DNA from 2 places in the Kocuria cellulosilytica genome. Region 2 is predicted to be linked to the other one. Evidence: riboswitches for the same ligand, from Rfam matches in the RefSeq annotation. Region 2 holds a riboswitch; the other holds the start of a gene.
The links. Region 2 has a riboswitch for cyclic di-AMP ahead of RCG67_RS01805 (NlpC/P60 family protein). Riboswitches for the same ligand answer to the same signal wherever they lie in the genome.

Region 1 (10,965 bases), on a different contig from region 2:
CGCGGTCGAGCTCGGGTCTCGTGGTGGGCGTGGCCATGTCCGTGGCGACGCTCCTGTGGCTGTACGTGCACGCCTGGATCCTCCCCCGGTACGGCGCCGCGGCGGCCGACGGGCTCGCCCTGCCCGAGTGGATGCCGGGCGGGTTCGGCCAGGAGCACGCCGAGCGCCTCGCCGCTGCGCTCGGCGCGGAGGGGCGCGCCCAGTACGAGGCGGTGCACCGCTCGTCCGGGCTGCTGGCCCCGTTGTTCGTGGGACTGGCGTGGCTGCTGTTCGTGGCGGTCAACACGGCCTCCCGTACCCGGCGATGGCTTCGCTCGGCCGTGGTGCTCGGCTTCGCGGCCGTCTCGCTGGCGGGCAACGCGGCGATCGACGCCGCTCTCGCGGACCCCGGGGACGGCTCCGCCGTGACCACGGCCTCCGTGCTGGTGGTCGCCCGCTGGGTCCTGCTGGTGCTGCTGCTCGCCGTGACCGCGGCCGTGGCCGTGGAGGCCGTCCGGCGCCGGTCGGGCACCGCCTCCGGCGATGCCCCGCCCCGGGACCGCGCGCCCACCCCGCGGCGCTGACCGGCGGGTCCGGGTGCCGAAGGGGCCCGGGGCGCGCAGACCCGCGCCGGAACTGCGTCCGGCCCCGCGCCGGAACTGCGTCCGGCCCCGCGCCGGAACCGCTCCGGACGGTCGGACGCCCCGGACCGTGCGGTCCGGGGCGTCCGTGCGTGCCCTCGATTGGATTCGAACCAACGACACCGGCTTTAGGAGAGCCGTGCTCTATCCCCTGAGCTACGAGGGCGACGCGAACAGTCTAGGGGCTCCCCCGGACCCCCGCTAACCGGCCGCCTCCGGACCCCGGCCTGTCCGGACCCGGCGAAGCCCACCGGCCGACGGCCTGTCCGGGTCCGGCGAAGCCCACCGCCCGGCGGCCCGAACACCCGTCCGAGCCGCCGCCCGACGGCCCGTCCGGGCCCGCCGGGCCCACCGCCCGACGGCCCGGACACCCGTCCGACCCGCCGGGAGCCGGCCGGTGCAGCCCCACTAGGATCGATCGCATGCCCGTCTACATCGATCCGCCGCTGTGGCCGGCCCACGGCACGCACTTCTCGCACCTGGTCTCCGACACCTCCTACGAGGAGCTGCACGCCTTCGCGGACCGGCTGGGGGTCTCCCGGCGCGCCTTCGACCGGGACCACTACGACGTGCCGGAGAGCCGGTACGAGCAGGCGGTGGCCGCGGGTGCCCGGCCGGTCGACGGCCGGCAGCTCACGCGCGTGCTCGTGCGCAGCGGGCTGCGCGTTCCCGCGCGGGCGCGCCCGGACCGGATCGCCCGTGTCCTCCTGCGGCGGTGGGCCGCCCGTTTCCCGGCGCACCCGGCGCTGGGCGAGGAGCTCGTGCACCGGTGGAGCGAGCCGCACCGGCACTACCACGGCCCGGCGCACCTGCTCGCGGTGCTCGAGGCCCTCGACCTGCTGCTGGCCGGGACCCGGCTCGACCCCGCCCGGTCCGAGGCCCTGGTCCTGGCCGCGTGGTTCCACGACGCGGTCTACCGGGGCCGCCCCGGGGCCGACGAGCAGGAGTCCGCGGAGCTGGCCCGTGCGCGGCTGACCGCCGCCGGCTTCCCCGAGACGCTCGCGGCGGAGGTCGAACGGCTGGTGCTGCTCACCCTCGGGCACCGGGTCACCGACGAGGACCCCGCCGGAGGGCTGCTCCTCGACGCCGATCTCTCGGTGCTCGGGGCCGACCCGGCGGGCTACGCCGCCTATGTCGCGGGGGTCCGGAAGGAGTACGCGCACGTGCCGGAGGCGGTGTTCGCGCAGGCCCGGCTGCGCGTGCTCGAGGACCTCCGGCACCGGCGCCCGCTGTTCCGGACCCCGGCCGCCCGGCGGCGGTGGGGCGCCGCGGCGGTCCGCAACCTCGAGGACGAGATCGCCCGGCTGCGCGCGGCCGTCGGGGCGGGTCCCGCCGGTCCCCCCGCGGAGGCCGCGGTGCTGACCATCACCGCCGTGTGCCTGCGGGACGACGACGGGGCGCTGCTGACGGTGCGCAAGCGCGGCACGGAGCGTTTCATGCTGGTGGGCGGCAAGCTCGATCCCGGTGAGTCCCCGGCGGCGGCGGCCGTGCGCGAGACGGCGGAGGAGGTGGGCCTGCGGCTGGACCCCGCTCAGCTGAGCCTGCTCGGGGAGTTCGAGGCGCCGGCCGCGAACGAGGCCGGCACGTGGGTGCGCTGCACCGTGTTCACGGCGCCGCTGACGGGCCGGCCCGTGCCGCTCGCGGAGATCGAGGAGCTGCGCTGGCAGCACGTCGACGAGCACGTCCTCGACGCGCTCCCCGCGGACCTGGCCCCGCTGCTGCGGGAGCACGTCATTCCGGCGCTGCGCCGCCCTCCCGGCGGTCCGTGCGCCCGGGCGTGACGTGCCGCCGCCGGTGGAGCAGGATCCCGGTGACCAGTCCGAGCACGATCCCGATGCCGCCGAGGACGGAGAGCCACATCGCGGCGTGGCCCACGAAGGCCGCGACCACGAACCCGGCCACGATGCCGGGCACGGCGCCGGCGATCATGCCGTAGGCCATGTAGGCGTACTCACGATCGAGGCTCGTGCGGGCGTTGCGGCTGAAGTCGGTGGACATGGTCCCAGTCTATCGGCCGCCGGGCGGGCACCGGAGCGGGCGCCGCAGCGGCCGGCGAGGAGACTCCGGGAACGACAGCGGGTGCGCGGTTCCCGTCTGGCCGACCAGGAACCGCGCACCCGAACCGGTGCTCTCGCGGGCGCTCAGCGCACGCGGACGTAGACGGGGCCGGAGCCCACGTTGACGCTGTCGATGACGGTCGTGCCGCCGTTCCAGCCGCCGTGGACGGCCTTGCCGCCGCCGATGTAGACGCCGATGTGGGCCGCGCCCATGCCGCCGTCGGCGTAGTAGACGAGGTCGCCGGGCTGCGCCTGGCCGGCGGAGACCTGCGTGCCGAGGCTCAGGTAGGAGGCCGGCCAGCCGTGGTGGTTGATCCCGGCGGCGCGCAGGGCGTTCGTGACGAGCGCGGTGCAGTCCTGGCCCACGCCGAGCTGACCCATGGCGGCGGAGGAGATGGTCGCGCCCTTGCCGGAGGCGGAGCTCTGGGTGCTGACGGTGCGCTCGGCGGCCGGGGCGGCCTGCACGACCGGCTTCGGGGCGGCGACGGGCTTCGGGGCCGGGGCGGCCTGCACGACCGGCTCGGGAGCGGCGGGCTTCGGCGCCGCCACGACCGGGGCCGGCGCGGCGGCCGGCTTCGGGGCCGGGGCGGGCGCGGCGGCCGGCCTCGGGGCGGGGGCGGCCGGCACGGCCGGCTTCGGGGCCGGGGCGGCCACGGCGGGGGCCGCGACGACCGGCGTCTGCACCTTCCGCTCGGCCTTCTTCTCGGCCTTCTTCTCCGCCTTCTTCGCAGCAGGCTTCTCCGACGCCGGCTTCTCGGCCTTCGTCACGTGGGCGACGGGCTCGAGGGACACGGCAGGGGCCGCGGCGGGGGTCGCGGCGGCCACGGCGGACAGCGGGGCGTCGGCGGAGGCGTCCTGGGCCGGAGCGGCCTGCACGGACACGGTGGTGGCGAGGGCCAGTCCGGAGAACGCAGCGACGGCGGCCACGGTGCGGGCCTTGCCGGTCAGGAGCGAGCCGATGCCGTTCGAGGAGTTCAGGTCACGGGTCATGAGGAGTTCAGACGACTTTCTGGCGGGGCCGAGCCGGCCTGCCGGAGGGCACGGGGACAGCACGGATCGCCCCGGGCGGTGCTGGGGTGGTCCGGTGTCCGGCAGGACGGTGTTCCGGGATCGGGAACGACGGCCGGGCGAGCGGAGGGGAGAGGCGCTGTCCGGGCGGACAGCAGGAAGCACGGAGAACCGGGAGAGCGGCTCTCCGTGCCCTGGGGGGGATCGGGTGCCGCCCGCACCCGGAGGTGCGGGCGGCGGGGACCGATCAGAAGGTGTAGTAGCCGTCCAGCTGCATGGCGTTGACGGAGTGGACCTGGGTGCCCTGGGTCGGGTTCAGGGCGGAGATCATCTTGCCGCCACCGATGTAGACGCCCACGTGCGCGCCGCCGTTCTGGGAGACGAGGTCGCCGGGCTGCGGGTTGGCGGTGGGGGTGCCCGCCGCGAACTGGGACCAGGTGGTGCGGGGCAGGTCGATGCCGTTCTGGGCGAAGACCCACTGGGTGAAACCGGAGCAGTCCCAGGCGCCGTAGGCGGTTCCGCCGTAGACGTAGCCGGCACCCTGCGCGGACATCGCGGTGCCGACGATGCCGCCGGCGGCCGGGGCGATGGCCGTGGTGGCGGTGGACTGGGGGGTCACGCTCGCGGAGGCGGCGGCCGGCTGGGGTGCCGGGGCCGGGGCCTCGTAGGCGGGGGCGGCGGGCTGGGCGGCGGGCTGCGCGGCGACCGGGGCCTCGTAGGTGTACGAGGTGTAGCCGGCCAGCGAGGCGGATGCCGGGGCCGGGGCCGAGTAGGCCGCGCCGGACTCGACGGGGGCCTGGGCGTAGGCCTGGGCCGGGGCGATGGAGCCGATCACCGCGGCGCCGGCGGCGGCGGCGATGGTGGTGTTGCGCACGGCGTGCGAGGTGCTCTCGGCGCGGTGGCGGGCAGAGTTCTGCTTGAAAAGCGACATGGTTGAGTTCCTCCCTTTGCCTACGAGGTGAGCTGTCGGATTCGGGTGGGAGACACCCGGCCGCAGAACGCACGCGCTCTGACGACTTAACCCCAAGGACCCGGATCACCGGGACCGAAAGTGGTTCCCCCGCTTCTGCCAAGCAGTTTCTGTGTAGAGGCCACGGGCACCGGCAGAATTCGGCGATGTGCTTCGTGGGCGCCGATCCGACCAGTGATCGGCACGCGTTGAACAGTACATGACAGATTACGGAAGTGTCACGTTTTGATCACGGCCGATCACGAAGAGGCAACGAACGTGATATCAATTCGGCCCTATTGATTGGTTGAGCAGATGAATTTGCCCGCGTGACGGCCTGTGCAGTGTGCTTCTGAGCCCGGGAAATCCGCGTCCCACCAGGGCCGGCACCTCTCGGGCGCCCGCCGGGGACCGGACTGGCCGAAAGTGTCTTGTGAACGTCCACACATCCGGGACGGGACCGCCCGCCGGGGCGGTTTCGGGCCCCGGCGGGCGACGCCGCGCCGCTTCGGAGGGCACGGCGGGAGATGTCCCCCGTCGCCCCCGGCGGGGCGTCAGGAGGCGAGGACGCGGATGGCCGCGGCGGTCCGCAGGTCGACCTCCGCGGACCGTCCCGTGGCCGGCACCTCGATGCGCACGAGCTGACCGTCCACCCGCGCCCTGACCTGGGCCCCGGTGAGCACGCCCACGTCGCTCAGCACGCCCAGCAGGTCGGCGTCCGCCTGGACCACCTCCGGCAGCAGCGCGATGGTGTGCGGGCCGTCCGGGACGTGGCGGGCGGCGTCGAGCAGGGAGGGGTGCGCCGCGGCGGGGCTGTCCTCCACCCCGAGGGCGGCGAGACCGGGGATCGGCGTGCCGTACGGCGAGTGCCGGGGGCTGTGCAGCAGGTCCACGAGCCGCCGCTCGACCTGCTCGCTCATGACGTGCTCCCACCGGCACGCCTCGTCGTGGACCTGGGCCAGGTCCAGGCCGATGACGTCGGCGAGCAGCCGCTCCGCGAGCCGGTGCTTGCGCATGACCTGCACGGCTCGCTCCCGGCCGGCCTCGGTGAGCAGCAGCGACCGGTCCGGGCCCACGGTCAGCAGCCCGTCCCGCTCCATCCTGGACACCGTCTGCGAGACCGTGGGCCCGGAGTGGTCGAGACGCTCCACGATGCGGGCCCGCATCGGTGTGATCCCCTCCTCCTCGAGCTCGAGCACGGTCCGCAGGTACATCTCCGTGGTGTCGATCAGGTCGCTCATGCCTCAGTCATCCTTCGTCCGGCCGTCCGGCCCCGGGGATCCTGCCCGGTCCGGTCTTCCTGCACGAGCTTAGTGCGAGAGCCCCGTTCTGGCCCGGACGGAGAGCGGCACCCGCGGAGCCCACGGCCCGATGAGCCCGGCCCCCACCGCCCCCGGCACCCCGCAGCCCGGCGCCCACCGCCCCCGGCACCCCGCAGCCCGGCGCCCACCGCCCCCGGCACCCCGCAGCCCGGCGCCCACCGCCCCCGGCACCCCGCAGCCCGGCGCCCACCGCCCCCGGCACCCCGCAGCCCGGCGCCCCCCGCACCCGGCACGCGCGGAGCCCGGCGTCCGCGGGTGGGGCAGAATGGGCCGAGGCGCGCACGGCGCGAGCGTCCCGTCCCGGCGGCCGCGCCCACCGCCCGTCACCCGCCGCACGTCATCCCGAGGGAGCGCCCGTTGCCCGCACACGTCACCATCCCCCAGCACCTGCTGCCCGCCGACGGCCGGTTCGGCGCCGGCCCCTCGAAGATCCGCCCGGCCCAGGTCGAGGCCGTGGCCCGCGCCGGAACCGCCCTGCTCGGGACGTCCCACCGCCAGGCGCCGGTGCAGCAGCTCGTGGGCTCGGTGCGCGAGGGCCTCGCGCAGTTCCTCGGCCTCCCCGAGGGCTACGAGGTGCTGCTGGGCCTGGGCGGGGCGACCGCCTTCTGGGACGCCGCCGCCTTCGGGCTCGTGCAGCGCAAGGCACAGCACCTGGTGTTCGGCGAGTTCGGGGCGAAGTTCGCCCAGGCCACCGACGGCGCCCCGTTCCTGGAGGCCTCCTCGATCGTGGAGTCGGCCCCCGGAGCGCGCCCGGAGGCCCGTGCGGAGGAGGGCGTGGACGTCTACGCCTGGCCCCAGAACGAGACCTCCACCGGGGTCGCCGCGCCCGTGGCGCGGCCCGCCGGCACCGCGGACGAGGCGCTCGTGCTGGTCGACGCCACCTCGGCGGCCGGCGGAATGGCCGCCGATCTGGCCGCGACGGACGTCTACTACTTCTCCCCGCAGAAGAACTTCGGCTCCGACGGCGGGCTGTGGCTCGGCGCGTTCTCCCCCGCGGCCGTCGAGCGGATCGAGCGGATCGGCGCCTCGGGGCGGTGGGTCCCCGACTTCCTGCAGCTCACCACGGCGCTCGAGAACTCCCGGAAGAACCAGACCTACAACACTCCCGCCCTGGCCACCCTGGTCATGCTCGACGAGCAGGTCCGGTGGCTCAACGAGCAGGGCGGCATGGCGTGGGCCGCGGCCCGCACGAAGGAGTCCTCCGACCTCGTCTACGCGTGGGCGGAGGCGGCCCCCTTCGCGAGCCCGTTCGTGGCCCGCCCGGAGGACCGCTCCACCGTGATCACCACCGTGGACTTCGACGACGCCGTGGACGCGGCCGGTGTCGCGGCGGTCCTGCGCGCCCACGGAGTGGTGGACGTCGAGCCCTACCGCAAGCTGGGGCGCAACCAGCTGCGGATCGCCACGTTCGTCTCGATCGAGCCCGACGACGTGGCCCGGCTGCTGCGCTGCGTCGACCACGTCGTCGAGCAGCTCCAGGGACGGTCGGGGCGCTAACCGGCGGGCACGCGCCCCGCGCGCAGCCGCCACCACACGACGAAGCCCACCAGGGCCCCGCCGAGACCCGCAGCCACGGCGACCCCCATGCCCCAGCGCGCCCCGAGGGCGTCGGTGATCCAGCCGACGACCGGCGCCCCGATCGGGGTGCCGCCCATGAAGATGGCCATGTACAGGCTCATGACCCGTCCGCGCATCACCGGTGAGGTGGTCGACTGCACGTACGCGTTGGCGGTGGTCATGATGGTGAGGGAGGACAGTCCGCAGGGCACCAGCCACAGCGCGAACAGCGGCAGGCTGGGCGCCGTCGCCGCGCCCAGGCAGCTGACGGCGAAGACCGCGCTGCCCCCGTAGACGTAGCGCAGCCGGGCGCTGCGGCGCCGGGCCGAGAGCAGGGCCCCCGCCACCGTGCCGACCGCCAGGACCGAGTTGAGCAGTCCGAAGGTCTCCGGGCCGCGGCCGAACTCGGGGCCGGCCATGGCCGCCAGGAACACCGCGAAGTTCAGCCCGAAGGTGCCGATGAGGAAGATGGTGATCAGCACGGCCACGATGTCGGGGCGGCTGCCGACGTAGGCCAGGCCCTCCCGGATCTGCCCCCGCCCCCGGCCGGACCGCGGCATCCCGCGCAGCTCGTCCGTGCGGATCGCCAGAACGGCGGCGAGCATGGCGCCGAAGGTCAGCGTGTTGAGGAGGAACACCCAGCCCGACCCGATCGAGGCGACGAGCACGCCGGCCACGGCGGGCCCGATCATCCGGGCCGTGTTGAACGAGGTCGCGTTCAGGGCCACGGCGTTGGAGAGGTAGGCGTCGTCGACCATCTCGGAGACGAAGGTCTGGCGCACGGGGGCGTCCAGCGTGGAGACGACGCCCAGGGCGAGGGCGAAGCCGTAGACGTGCCACAGGGTGGCCGCGCCGGCCAGGACCAGCACCCCCAGACCGGCCGCCAGCACCGCCATGGCCGTCTGCGTCCACAGCAGCAGGCGCCGCCGGTCGAGCCGGTCCGCGAGCACACCGGCCCAGGGCGCGAGGAAGAGCTGGGGCAGGAACTGCAGGGCCGTCACCACGCCCATGGCGGTGGCGTCGTGGTCCGAGAGCTCGTCGAAGACCAGCCACGACTGGGCCGTGCGCTGCATCCACGTCCCGATGTTGGACACGAGCGCGCCGAGGAACCACAGCCGGTAGTTGCGGAACCGGAAGGACCGGAACATCCCGCGCGCGGGCTCCGGGGCCTCGTCCGTCCCGGCGGTCCCCGGTGGAGCGGTCAGGGCCGCTCGCTCTCCTGCGGCGGGACGGACCCGTCCTCGGCCGCGGCACGGTCCTCGGGGGCCCGGTCGCCGCCGGCCGCGTCCCCGGGGCCGCCGGGCGCACCGGCCGCGGCGTCCTCCCCGGCCTCCTCCTCGGCCCGGTCCTGCTCCTCCTGCGCCTTCTCCTCGGGGCTCACCCGGGCGGACCACGGGACCCACTCGGGTGCCAGGAGGGCGTCCTCCCCCGGCAGCAGGCCCACCTCGCAGACCGTCACGGCCTTGCTGCGGGGGGCTCGGGCCAGGCTCGCGAACCAGTTCCACCCTCGGTACCCGGGCAGCGCGCACTCGAAGAGGTGGACGACCAGCCGGTCCCCCTCCGCCGTCACCCGGTGCCCGGGACCGATCTGCGCGGGCTCCGCGATCTGCTCGACCGCGGCGCGGGCCGTGGCGACGTCGGCCGCGAGCAGGGCGTCGTGCTTCGGGGTCCGGCGGCGGCGGGGCGCCGGTGCCGCCGGCTCGGGCGCCGCGGGCGCGGCCTCGGCGGTCGCGTCCTGGGCGGTCTCCTCGGTCACTGCTGGTCTCCCTCGTGCTGGGTGTCGGCGATGGGTGGCGGTTGCCGGCGGGGGGTGCGCCGGGGCGGAGCGGGGCGGCGGTGCGGTGGGCTCAGACGTCCAGGTTGTCGGCCACGGTGCGCAGGATCGCGGCGATCTTCTTCCCGTGCGCGGAGTCGGGGTAGCGGCCCCGGTGCAGCCCGTTGGACATGTCGTCCAGGAGCTTGATGAGGTCCTCCGTGATGACCGCCATCTCGTCGGCTGGCTTGCGGACGTTCTTCGCGACCGACGGGGTGCGGTCCAGGATCCGGGCGGAGAGCGCCTGCGCGCCGCGCCGTCCCTGCGCCACCCCGAACTCCATCCGCGTCCCCGGCTTCACCGTGGTGGCCCCGGAGGGCAGTGCCGAGGAGGGCAGGAAGACTTCCTGGCCGTCGTCGGCCGCCAGGAACCCGAAGCCCTTCTTCGCATCGAACCACTTGACCTTGCCGGTGGGCACGCTGTCTCCCTCGTCCTCGTGTTTCGTGGCGGGGGCCCGCCGGTCGCTGCCGGCGGGCCACCCTGTGGAACATCCCATTCTAGCCCTGCTCCACGGACGGGAGCCGCCGGGGCGCGGTCACCAGCACACCGCTGCGCTCGGTATTCTGGAGCCATGCCTGCTACCGACGACCGCGCGGCCGCGCCCGCGGACCGCACCGCCCGACGCCCCGGGGTCGACGTCCTGGGCGCCTCCGCGGTCGTGCTCGGCCTGGTGTCCGCCGCGTGCCTCGCCCTGCTGCTCGTGCTCGAGGCCGTCGGCGCCGACCCCTGGGACGGGCTCACCGTCGTCCCGTGGTTCGCGTTCCCCGTGGCCTTCCTGCTGTTCTGCGCGGTCCTGGTGCGCTCCCTGCTGCGCCGCCGCCGGGCCTGAGCCGTGCTCCCGGACGGCCTGCTCCGGGATCTCGCGTCCCGCTCCCCCGCCGAGCTGGGCGAGCTGCTGGCCGCCCGGCCGGAGGCCGTGCGCCCGGGCACGGAGTCGGTCGAGGACCTCGCCGAGGCGCTGCTGTCCCGCGCGGGCCTGCGCCGGGCCCTCGACGAGCTCTCCCGGCCCGAGCTGGACGCCGTCGAACGCGCCGTGGTGCTGGGCGGGCCCGCCGCGCCGCTGCCGGCCCGCCCGCCCTGGGACCGGCTGCACCGCCTGGGCCTCGTGCACCGGGACGGCGACGTGCTGCGGCTCGTGCCCGGGCTGGCGGAGGCCCTCGGCCGCTACCCGGCGGGGCTCGGCCGGCCGAGGCCGGTGCTCGCGGCCCTCGCCGCACGCCTGCGCGGCGAGGCACCGGGCGCACCGGTCGCCGGGTCCGTGCCCCGCACCGCCGAGGAGCTCGCGCAGTGGCCCGCCCCGGCGCAGGAGGTGCTCGACCGGTTCCGCGCCCACCCCGTGGGCGCCCTGCCCGGCGCCCTGCGCCGTGCCGACCCCGCGGCCGACGCCGCCGCCCGGCCGGTCGACTGGCTCCTGGCGCACGGGGTCCTGTTCCCCGTGGACGCCCGCCACGTGGAGCTCCCGCGGGAGATCGGCCTGCTCCTGCGCGGTCCCGATCCCTGGGCCACCACGCCCACGGAGCCGCCCGTCCGGCCGGGCGCGCCCGTGCCCGGCCGCGTGCGGGACAACGCCGCCGCCGCGGCGGTCGAGCAGCTGCTGCGGCGCACCGCGGCGCTGCGCGCCGAGCTGCGGGCCCGGCCG
Region 2 (10,965 bases):
CCCCGACCCCGCGTGGGGTCCGGCGCCGGACGGATGGCAGTTCTGGGTCGACGACGAGGCTGATGCTGGTGCGGGAGAGAAAGAGCCCCTGACCCAGCCCCTGCCGGCCAGTGATCCGGAAGCCGCCCACGAGGTGGACCGCACGGATCATCCCAGCTCCCGTCGCTCCGGCGCAGCACTCGCCGGCGCCTGGACGCGCGCCACGACGTCGTTCCGCCGTGACCGGTCCGACATCGGGGCCGACTCGTCCGCCCCGGAACGGCAGAAGAGCAGGACCAAGCCGATCGTCATGGCGGTGGCCGGTGTCGCGCTCTTCGCAGGAGGTCTGGGCATCGGAGGTGCCGTGGCCTCGGACCCCACCTCGAGTGACGAGTACGTCGCCCTGGCCTCCGCCAAGACGGGCGTCGAGGAGGACTACGAGTCGCTCCAGGAGGACTACGACACGATGTCGTCCGGTCTCCAGGACCGGCACACGGAGCTCCAGAAGCGCGAGGACGAGGTCAGCGCTGCCGAGAAGGCGCTCGAGGAACGCGAGGACGACGCCAAGGAGGCGGAGGACGCCGTCAAGAAGCGTGAGGAAGCAGTCACCGGAGCCGAACAGAAGAAGGCGGAGAACACCATCCGCGAGGGCACGTGGACCGTCGGCGTGGACATCGATCCCGGCACGTACCGCTCAACGGACGACGTGGGTTCGAGCTGCTACTGGGCCATCCTGACCTCCGGCACCAACGGGGACGACATCATCGCCAACGACATCCCCGGCGGTGGACGGCCGTCCGTAACCCTGGCCGAGGGACAGGACTTCGAGACCAAGCGCTGTGGCACATGGGAGCTCCAGTGACCACTGGCTGTTGCTGATCCGGGAATCCCGCTGACGCGTCGGAGGTTCTTCGGACCGGCGCAGAGCGCATCGGGACGATGTCCCAGGCGGCGTCGCAGGCTCCGGCGCGTCGACTCCTAAGAACCACAGCCGTGGCTCACCGAGGCGGTGTCGGCCCCACCGTCGCGTCCAGCGGCCGGTCTTCCCGCATCCGGGTGGTCAGCTCCGCGAAGAACGCCCGCAGCCGGGCCACCGCCTCTTGACCGGCGCCCTCACGCAGCAGCTGCAGCATGTCCTGCCAGCCCTCGACCCAGAGCGGCACGAGGTGGCCCGAGGGGTAGAGCGTGATCCGCCGCAGCGAGCGCAGCATGACCTGCTCCGCCATGGCGGTCAGTTCGTCGTTGTCGGCGGCCGCCAGCAGTACCCGCACGGCGTCGATGAGGCCGGTGCGGGACTCCTCGAAGTGGTGCTGCCCCGCCTCTTGGGTGAAGCGGGTGACGGTGTCGGCGAGCGCGTCGAGCCGGCCGTCGTCGAGGCGGGGGACCGCGCGCTCGAGCGCGGCCACGGTGACGACCCCGAGCACGTCCATCAGCTCGATCGCCTGCCGCTGGGTGAGCACGGCGACGTGCCGGCGCTTGTTGGCGGTGCTGACCACGAGCCCTTCGCCGATGAGCTCGGTGATGGCCTCGCGCACCGGCGTGATGCTCACGTCCAGGCGCGCCGCGATCTCGGCGTCGCGGATTGGGGCGCCGGGAGCGAGCGCACCCGAGAGGATTTCCTCCCGCAGGTGCTCCGCGACCGCCTCCCGCCGGGTGGCCGGCATCTCGAACGCCACAGTTGTCGTGTCCCTCCGTCTCGCCGGTCCGGACGTCGCCGCTGGTGCCGCAGCAACCACAGGCGGTCGGCCGGTGCTGCCCCCAGCGTAGCCAGAAGTGAGCGAGAAACATTCGGGGGCCCTCTAGAAAGAATGCAGTGTGCAGTCTACCGTCGGTGTGACCTGCATCACTCAGCACGAGCGGTGCCGGAATCGTTCCGTCGATGAGGAGACACCCATGTCCCTGGACCACGCCACCCTCGCCTTCCTGGCCGCCTCCGCCGAGGCCGCCGGGCCCGACGCCAAGCCCATGTGGCAGATGAGCCCCGCCGAGGCCCGCGCCACCGCCGCCGCCATGAACGAGATGTTCGGCACGGGCCCCGAGATGCACCGCACCGAGGACCACGTCCTGGACGCCTCCGACGGCGGGAGCTTCCGCGTCCGGGTGCACGTGCCGCGGGAGTCCCCGGCCGGCGTGTTCGTCTACCTCCACGGCGGCGGCTGGGTGCTGCAGGACATCGACGGCTACGACACCCTGGGCCGGCAGCTGGCCGAGAAGTCGGGCTGCGCCGTCGTCCTCGTGGACTACCGCAAGGCCCCGGAGCACCCCTTCCCCGCCGCGGTGGAGGACTCCTGGACCGCACTGACCTGGGCGGGCGAGCACCTGGCGGAGATCGCCGGGGCGCAGGTCCCGCTCTACGTCGGCGGGGACAGCGCCGGCGGCAACCTCTCGGCCGTCATGGCCCTGCGGGCGCGCGAGAACGGCGGGCCGGCGATCGCCGAGCAGGTGCTGATCTACCCGGTCACCGACGCCGACTTCACCCGCCCCTCCTACACCGAGGAGGAGAACCAGACGCTGCTGACCACCGAGTTCATGACCTGGTTCTGGGACCAGTACGTGCCCGACGCCGAGCAGCGCCGACACCCGGACGCCGCGCCGTTCCACGCGGAAGACCTCTCCGGCCTGCCGCCGGCGCTGGTCATCACCGCCGCCCACGACGTACTGCGGGACGAGGGCGAGGCCTACGCCGAGAAGCTCCAGGAGGCGGGGGTGGAGGTCCACCAGCGCCGCTGGGAGGGCCAGATGCACGGCTTCTTCTCCATGGTCAACGTGCTGCCGGCCAGCGCCGAGGCCCTGGACTTCGTGGTGGAGTCGATCGCCACGGACGTCCAGGCCGAGCTGGAGGAGGCGGGCGAGCGATGAGCACGGTGCGCGAGCTGGACGTCGTCGTCGTCGGCGCCGGGTTCTCCGGCCTCTACCTCCTCCACCGCCTCCGCGAGCAGGGACGGTCCGTGGCCGTCGTCGAGAAGGGCGACGGCGTGGGCGGCACGTGGTACTGGAACCGCTACCCCGGGGCCCGGTGCGACGTGGAGAGCCCCTACTACTCCTACTCCTTCTCCCGGGAGCTGGAACAGGAGTGGGAGTGGACCGAGCGCTACCCCACCCAGCCCGAGATCCTGCGCTACCTCAACCACGTGGCCGACCGCTTCGACCTGCGCCGCGACATCCAGCTGGACACCGAGGTGGTCTCCGCCGTCTACGACGACGCCACCGCCCGGTGGGCCGTCACCACCCGCTCGACCGCGGACGGCACCGAGGAGACGGTCAGCGCCCGGTACTGCATCATGGCCACCGGCTGCCTCTCGGCCGGGCGCGTGCCGGACTTCGAGGGCCTGGCCGAGTACACCGGGGAGGTCCACCACACCGGCTCCTGGCCGCACGAGGGCGTGGACTTCACCGGCAAGCGCGTCGCGGTGATCGGCACCGGATCCTCGGGCATCCAGTCGATCCCCGAGATCGCCCGGCAGGCCGAGCACCTCACGGTCTTCCAGCGCACCCCGAACTTCAGCGTCCCGGCGCGCAACCAGCCGCTGGACCCGCAGGAGTGGGCGCAGATCAAGGCCGACTACCCGCGGATCCGGGAGATCGCCCGGCAGACCCCGACCGGGCTGCCGTTCCCGCCCAGCACCGCCTCCGCGCTGGAGACCGGCCCGGCGGAGCAGCGCAAGGTGATGGAGGAGCACTGGACGCTGGGCGGGTTCCGCCTCGGGCAGTGCTTCTCGGACCTGGCGATCAGCAAGGAGGCCAACGACGTGGTGGCCCAGTACATCCGCGAGCGCATCGACGAGATCGTCGAGGACCCGCAGGTCGCGGAGTTGCTGAAGCCGTACGACCACCCCGTGGGGACCAAGCGGATCTGCGTGGACACCGACTACTACACGACGTTCAACCGGGGAAACGTCTCCCTGGTCGATGTCCGGTCCGCGCCGATCACCCGGCTGACCGAGCGGGGGCTGGCCACCACGGAGCGGGAGTACGAGGTCGACGCGATCGTCTTCGCCACCGGCTTCGACGCCATGACCGGGGCCCTGAACCGGATCGACATCCGGGGCACCGAGGGGCTCGCCCTGGCCGAGAAGTGGGCCGCCGGCCCGCGGACCTACCTCGGGCTGGCCACCGCCGGGTTCCCCAACCTGTTCCTGGTCACTGGCCCCGGCAGCCCGTCGGTGCTCAGCAACATGGTGACCTCGATCGAGCAGCACGTCGACTGGATCACCGAGCACATCCGCTACCTCGAGGACCAGGGCCTCGTCCGCTCCGAGGCCTCTCCCGAGGCGGAGGACGCGTGGGTGCAGCACGTCAACGACGCCGCGGACATGACCCTGTTCCCGCAGGCGAACTCCTGGTACCTGGGCGCGAACGTGCCCGGCAAGCCGCGGGTGTTCATGCCCTACGTGGGCGGGGTCGGCGCCTACCGCGCCAAGTGCGACGAGGTCGCCTCCCGGCAGTACGAGGGCTTCAGCGTCGCCTGAGCAGTTGAACAGCCGAACGGAGGGCTCCGGTGCTGCGGCACCGGAGTCCTCCGCATGCCGGCAGGCCGGGGCTTCGGGGCGCATCCCCTCCTCGGCAGCCTGGTGCTCGGAGGACGCCAGGAGAGCGGAATCGACGCGCCGCAAACGCATTTCTTTCTTTTTGCGAATTCCTGGGACAACAATGGAGATTGCCGGAGGAGATGGCCTTTCCCGACCCTCACGGAAGGGGCCGATCCCGTCGGCGATCTAATGTTCTGTGGACCTTTCCCGGCAAACGGTCGTGCCCTGCCACGGGTGGCGTCACCGATACTCGGCCCCAGGGCAGGGCATGCTTGCCCGTCGGCACGACCCGGACAGAGTTCCAGGTCAAGACCACTTTCGTCTCGAACTGAGCCTCCCGAGGGATCCCCATGGGCGCGCCTCACCGGACCACGGCGTCCCGGCGCGGAGGTGCCCTGCCGGATCAGCACTCAAGCCGAGACACGCCCGTGATCTAAACGAGACTTTCTCGTTACTTTTCGATTAGTGTTTCCTCCGTGCCGATCGCCTCATCGATCGGCACCCCCGTGCACATCGCCGAATTCTGCCGGTGCCCGGGGCCCCCCAAGACACATCGCTCGGCAGAAGCGGGGGAACCAGAAACGGTCCCTCCCCCGGGACCTAGGGGTTAAGTCGTCAGGGCCCCCACCCTGCGACCGGGTGTCTCCCACCCGCATCCGACAGCTCACCTCGCAGGCAAGAGGGAGGACATCACTCATGCCCGTTTTCCAGTCCCGCACGCCCCGCCACCGCGCCCAGAGCTCGTTCCGCCTCGGGCGCACCGCCATCCTGGCGGTCGCCGGCGGCGCCCTGGCGCTCAGCAGCGTGGCCCCGGCCCAGGCCGCCCCCGCCGCAGCCCCCCAGCAGGTCCTCAGCACCCAGTCCCAGTCCGGCAAGGCCGCGACCATCGCCGCCGCGGCCCGGAACCAGCTCGGCGTGCGGCAGGACTGCACCGCCCTGGTCACCAAGGCCCTGCGCGCGGCCGGGGTCAAGCACCACGGGTGGCCGGTCTCCTACCTGAAGCTCGGCACCCGGGTCTCCGCCGCACAGGCCCGGCCCGGCGACCTGGTCTACTACGCCAACGGCGGCATGGGCTTCGCCCACATCGCCGTGTACATCGGCGGCGGCAAGGCCGTCCACGGCGGCTGGAACGGCAACCAGACGGTCATCCAGACCGTCAACGTCGGCTCCGGCCCCGTCTACCTCCGCGTGCGCTGACACTCCACGCCTGATGCGGGTGTGCGGTTCCCCTCCCGACGGGAACCGCACACCCGAGTCTCGTTACGGGGCGCCTCAGGACTCAGAGAGGCGTCGGACTCCTTCAGCCGTGACCCTGTACCGGCGCTTGCGACTGGTGGGAGGAGCCGTGGCCTCGAGCATGCCACGGCCGATGAGCTCGTTGATCCGGCTCAGCGTCCGGCTGTAGGTCCATCCGAGGTGGGCGGCCACCGGGCGCGTGGCATCCAGACCCTCTGCACCCACAGCACGCAACACGGACTCCAAGTCTTCGTCCAGGACGATCGTCCCGCCGGGTCGAGGCACCAACCTTGCGGGCGGGCTCGGTGGGTCGACATCGGGGCCGGCCACTCGGGAAGACAGCGCGACGTCCGGTGAGAGCTGATACCGGGCATAACGTCTCCCTCCAGAACGCTCGGCCAGCCCCCGGTCGACGAGGTCGGTGAGTGCCGCGGTGGCTTCCCGGCTGTCGAGTCCCCAACTGCGCAACCGCTCGTTGGACACCTCGGTGCCGTGGTGGAGCATCGCCAGGGCCATGTGCTGGGCATCGCTGAGGCCGGTGGCACCCAGGGAGGCAATCCATTCTACGGTGTCGGTGTCGAGAAGGGCATGCCGGGGAACGGTGACCTTGACGTGGCTCAGCGTGGCCTCGAACTCGGGCGGGGTCATGCCTGCAGCGCGCAGCGTCGCCATAATCCGGGGAATGCCCGACCCCCTGTTCTCGCAGACGACCTCGCGCCGGCCCGGGAGTTCGACGTCGGAGAGCAGACGAGCCAGCAGACCGTTGCGCGAGGACGTGATCTCGTCCGCGCCGAGGCCCCCGACCTCGACGCCACCGTAAAGCGAACCCGGGTTCTTGACGACGAGCCGATCCGCATAGAGCTCGATCTGCACCTGGGTCCCCCTGGCCAAGGGCCCGTAGTCCCGGTGCATCAGGGCGTTGACCACGAGCTCGCGCACGGCTTCGAGCGGGTACTCGTACCGGTCCGACCGTCCAGCCCCCTGGATGACGGCGCCACGCAGCATATTGCGCTCCACCGCGGCCACTGCGTCCTGCACCATGACCGGCAGCGGACCGTCGACGGTCTGGTTGTCGAGAAACCGTCGTCCGTCCTGGGTGGTTTCGCCCATGGTGGTTCCCGGCAGCGCCACGAAGGTGACGTTGAGCTGCGGGAAGAACTGCTGCGGGTAGATGCCCAGGCACAGCAGGCCCGCCAGTGACGGAACGAGGTTCTCACCGTCCCGCACCAGCACGCCCAGGCGGGTGAGAGCGACGTCGTCGGGCACTGCGGCGAAGGCCCGAGGGGAGCGCTCCCGCACGCGGGCGAGCAGCGCGGAGACCGCTTGGGGGTCGAGGTCAGCGAGCGCGGCCTCCCTGACCGGCTGCTGATCATCGGTGGGTTGGCCCTGGTTGGCGAGAAGCTGAGTGACCTCGTACTGGGTCAGTTTCCGATCACCGTCGCCCACGCGGAGGTAAGAACCTCCGTAGACACCCCGGGCCGTCACGTAGCACGGCTTCTCGCCGGAGTTCATCTCCGGGACGTCGATCCGGACGATGCGGGCTCCTTCGAACGGCTCGATGGCGATCTCGCACCGCACCGCGGGTGTCATGGAGTCCGCCGCCATGCCTGCCGCAGCATCCCGGATGGCATCGGCGTCGAACGACGCCACAGGCGTGAAGTCCTCGTCCTCACTCAGTCCGAGGAGAACGATGCCTCCCTCCCCGTTACTGAAGGCGCTCAGGGTCTCCTTGAGGGATTTCGGCATTCCTCCCGCGGCGGCTTTGACCTCCACATGCGTGGGCTCGGCTCCGCGACGACGCAGATCGGCGACGACCTCGTGTGTTTCGCTCACGGAACTCCCTCACTCGTTCTCTCATTCACTTGTCACTCACTCATTGTGCCTGAATGAGGGGTGAATGACGGAGTGAGCGCCTGAATGAACCTTTAGGTCGCTCGGCGCTCACTGCCTCCCTGTAGGACATCATCCGGGAACCACTCTTCCCAGGCTGATATATGAGTCGTATGCTCGGTGCGGGTCCGCCAGCGGATCGATCGCCAACTCGACGAGGAGTGGAACAGCATGCGGGAACTCGCACACCGGCTCGACCGGCTGGGCACCGAAACCGCCTTCAGCGTCGCCCAGGCCGCCGCCGCCTGGAAGGCGAAGGGGAACCGGGTGTACCCCTTCCACCTCGGTGACATCAACATCCCGACGGCCCCGCACATCGTCGAGGCGATGGACCGGGCCATCGCCGACGGCTACACCGGCTACTGCCCGGGCCCGGGCATCCCGCAGCTGCGCGAGGCCCTCGCCGAGGACATCGGCTCGCGTCGGAGCATCGACCTCAGCCCCGAGAACATCGTGGTGATGACGGGCGGCAAGCCCGTCATCACGAAGTTCCTGCAGGCGGTCATGAACCCCGGCCAGGAGGTGCTCTACCCGAACCCCGGCTTCCCGATCTACGAGTCGCAGATCGAGTACCTCGGGGGCACCGCCGTGCCGTACCGCTACCTCCCCACGGAGGACGGCTTCGCGATCGACCTCGACCAGGTGCGCGCCTCGATCACCCCGAACACGGTCGCCATCATCTACAACGACCTGCAGAACCCCATCTCGGCCGAGTCGACGGCGGCCGAGCGCGAGGCCGTCGCGCAGCTCGCCCAGGAGCACGATCTCTGGGTGCTCTCCGACGAGGCCTACTTCGAGACCCGTTACGAAGGGGTCTCGAGCTCGATCGCCTCGCTCCCCGGCATGGCCGAGCGCACCGTCATCCTCTACACCTTCAGTAAGAAGTTCGCCATGACCGGCTCGCGCCTCGGCTGCGCCGTCGCGCCCCTGGAGATCGCGAAGGTGCTCAGCACGCTCAACACCAACGACGAGTCGTGCACCACGCACTACGTGCAGTGGGCCGGCATCGAAGCACTCCGCGGCACCCAGGAGCCCGTGCAGCAGACGCTCGACATCCTGCGCGAGCGCCGCGACGTCGCCTGTGAGCTCGTGAACGCCACCCCCGGCATGCACGTGGCCGTGCCGCAGTCGACCTTCTACCTGTTCCCCGACGTCACCGCCGCCATGGAACGCATGGGGTACACGGCGGTCGGCGACTTCGCCACGGCGGCGCTGCACGAGACCGGCGTCTCCTTCTGCACGCGCGAGCACTTCGGCCGGCGCCAGCCCGGCGAGGACCGGCAGTACATCCGGCTCGCCTACTCGGGCATCGACGTCGACGACATCCGCGACGGCCTCGGCCGCCTGCGCGCGTGGATCGAGACGGCATGAGCCGGGTCGTCGTCACGGGACGGATTCCCGACGCCGCGATCGAGAAGCTCCGCGCCGCCCACGAGGTCGACGCCTGGCCGGATCCGGAGCCGATCGGCCGCGAGGAGCTCCTGCGCCGGGTCGCCGGCGCCGATGCCGTCGTCAGTCTGCTCACCGAGCGCATCGACGCCGAGCTGCTCGACGCCGCCGGCCCGCAGCTCCAGGTCGTCGCGAACGTCGCGGTCGGCTACGACAACATCGACGTGCCGGCCTGCGCCGAACGGGACGTCGTGGCCACCAACACCCCCGGCGTGCTCACGGACGCCACCGCCGACATCGCGTTCGGCCTCATCCTCATGGCGACGCGCCGGCTCGGCGAGGCGGAACGGCTCATCCGCTCCGGCCAGGACTGGAAGTGGGGCATGTTCTTCCTGCTCGGCAGCAGCCTGCAGGGCAAGACCCTCGGCGTCGTCGGCATGGGCGGCATCGGCCAGGCGACCGCGCGCCGGGCCAGGGCCTTCGGCATGGAGATCGTCTACCAGTCGCGCAGCGAGATCGACCCCGGGATCGCCGCCGAGCTGGGCGCCCGGCGGGTCGAGCTCGACGAGCTGCTGGCAGTCTCCGACGTCGTCTCGCTGCACTGTCCTTATGGGCCCGCCACGCACCACCTGATCGGCCCCGAGCAGCTGGCGGCGATGAAGGACTCGGCGTACCTCGTCAACACCGCGCGCGGACCGATCGTCGACGAGGCGGCGCTCGCGTCCGCGCTGCGGGACGGTCGGATCGCGGGCGCCGGGCTGGACGTCTACGAGCACGAGCCCCAGGTGCATCCCGAGCTGCTGGAGCTCGACAACGTGGTGCTCCTGCCGCACCTGGGCTCCGCCACCGTGGAGACGCGCACCGCGATGGCGGTGCTCGCCGCCGACAACGCGCTCGCCGTGCTCAGCGGGGAACGACCGCCGGCACCGATCGGCTAGCAGCAGGGCCGTCCGTCGCCCAGGCAGGACCGCCGGCCCCCCTCGATTTCCCCAGAGCGCGGCCAACGTGATGCTCTTCTGGCCACGCCTGGGGAGGTTTCACCTGGGCACCAGAGATGAGCCACCAGCCCCCTCGGACATCATGCGCGACGGTAGAATCGGTCACCAGGAGGAGAGGAGGAGCAATGTCCCAGGACACCGAGATGAACCGGTCAAGCCTGCGCACCCTGCTGCTCCACCGGTCACTGGTCCCCAAGCTGAACGAGGAGACCCTGTCCGCCTGGACACCGCAGATCCTCCAGAACCTCGAGCGACTCAGCAGCTCGGTGCAAGGGCATCCGCACGTCGAGAACCTCGGCCGCTGGCGCCGCATCGTGGAGACCCGCGATGTGGAGACCCTGCGGACGGTCCTCGATTCCCCCGACCCTGGCAGCATCGAGATGCGCGAGGTCTCTCCCATGGGTGGCCTGATCGGCCAGGACGAGCGGCTGTCCATCCTGAAGTCGTTGCCGAGACGCTGAGTGCACCGCTACCAGCTCGAGCACGCGATCCGCGCCGCCTGCAGCATCATCCGCAGAGACCAGGTCATCATCGTGGGTTCCCAGTCCATCCTGGGTTCCTTCCACGAGGACGATCTGCCGGACCAGGCCACGATGTCCACGGAGATCGACATCCTTCCCATGGACGACGACCCGCAGACGGTTCTTGATCTGTCGGATGAGCTCTCGGCGGTTGCCGGCGAGTGGTCGGACTTCGACCAGATGCACGGCTTCTTTTTGGATGGCGTGGACGACATGACGGCGAAGCTGCCGGCTGGTTGGCGCGAGCGCTTGGTCGCGGTCAGCAATGAGAACACCCGCCAGGTGGGCACCGGCCAACAGTTCACCGGTCTGTGCCTGGACAAGGAAGACCTGTGCGTGGCGAAGCTGCTGGCCTACCGGGAGAAGGATCAGGCGTTCGTCGGAGCCCTGCTCCAGTACCAGATCGTCGACCGAGAAGTCATC

Region 1: linked by a shared signal. The riboswitch ahead of RCG67_RS10555 (C40 family peptidase) and the one ahead of RCG67_RS01805 (NlpC/P60 family protein) in region 2 are both predicted to bind cyclic di-AMP.

The regions. Positions count from the first base shown of each region.
Region 1 covers NZ_JAVFWZ010000006.1:51,838-62,802, reverse strand. Annotated here, with positions in the region: gene RCG67_RS10580 (hypothetical protein) at 1-563, shown strand, start outside; tRNA gene RCG67_RS10575 (tRNA-Arg) at 714-786, opposite strand; gene RCG67_RS10570 (DUF4031 domain-containing protein) at 1,043-2,401, shown strand; gene RCG67_RS10565 (hypothetical protein) at 2,352-2,618, opposite strand; gene RCG67_RS10560 (C40 family peptidase) at 2,762-3,667, opposite strand; gene RCG67_RS10555 (C40 family peptidase) at 3,933-4,616, opposite strand; cyclic di-AMP (ydaO/yuaA leader) riboswitch at 4,622-4,809, opposite strand; gene RCG67_RS10550 (metal-dependent transcriptional regulator) at 5,189-5,875, opposite strand; gene serC (phosphoserine transaminase) at 6,314-7,453, shown strand; gene RCG67_RS10540 (MFS transporter) at 7,450-8,661, opposite strand; gene RCG67_RS10535 (DUF3027 domain-containing protein) at 8,715-9,269, opposite strand; gene RCG67_RS10530 (cold-shock protein) at 9,361-9,744, opposite strand; gene RCG67_RS10525 (hypothetical protein) at 9,898-10,155, shown strand; gene RCG67_RS10520 (helicase-associated domain-containing protein) at 10,159-10,965, shown strand, end outside.
Region 2 covers NZ_JAVFWZ010000001.1:384,680-395,644, reverse strand. Annotated here, with positions in the region: gene RCG67_RS01825 (Rv1352/Rv1906c domain-containing protein) at 134-841, shown strand; gene RCG67_RS01820 (GntR family transcriptional regulator) at 978-1,655, opposite strand; gene RCG67_RS01815 (alpha/beta hydrolase) at 1,873-2,838, shown strand; gene RCG67_RS01810 (flavin-containing monooxygenase) at 2,835-4,448, shown strand; cyclic di-AMP (ydaO/yuaA leader) riboswitch at 5,013-5,199, shown strand; gene RCG67_RS01805 (NlpC/P60 family protein) at 5,205-5,705, shown strand; gene RCG67_RS01800 (ATP-binding protein) at 5,781-7,577, opposite strand; gene RCG67_RS01795 (pyridoxal phosphate-dependent aminotransferase) at 7,806-9,005, shown strand; gene RCG67_RS01790 (2-hydroxyacid dehydrogenase) at 9,002-9,961, shown strand; gene RCG67_RS01785 (hypothetical protein) at 10,147-10,482, shown strand; gene RCG67_RS01780 (DUF6036 family nucleotidyltransferase) at 10,483-10,965, shown strand, end outside.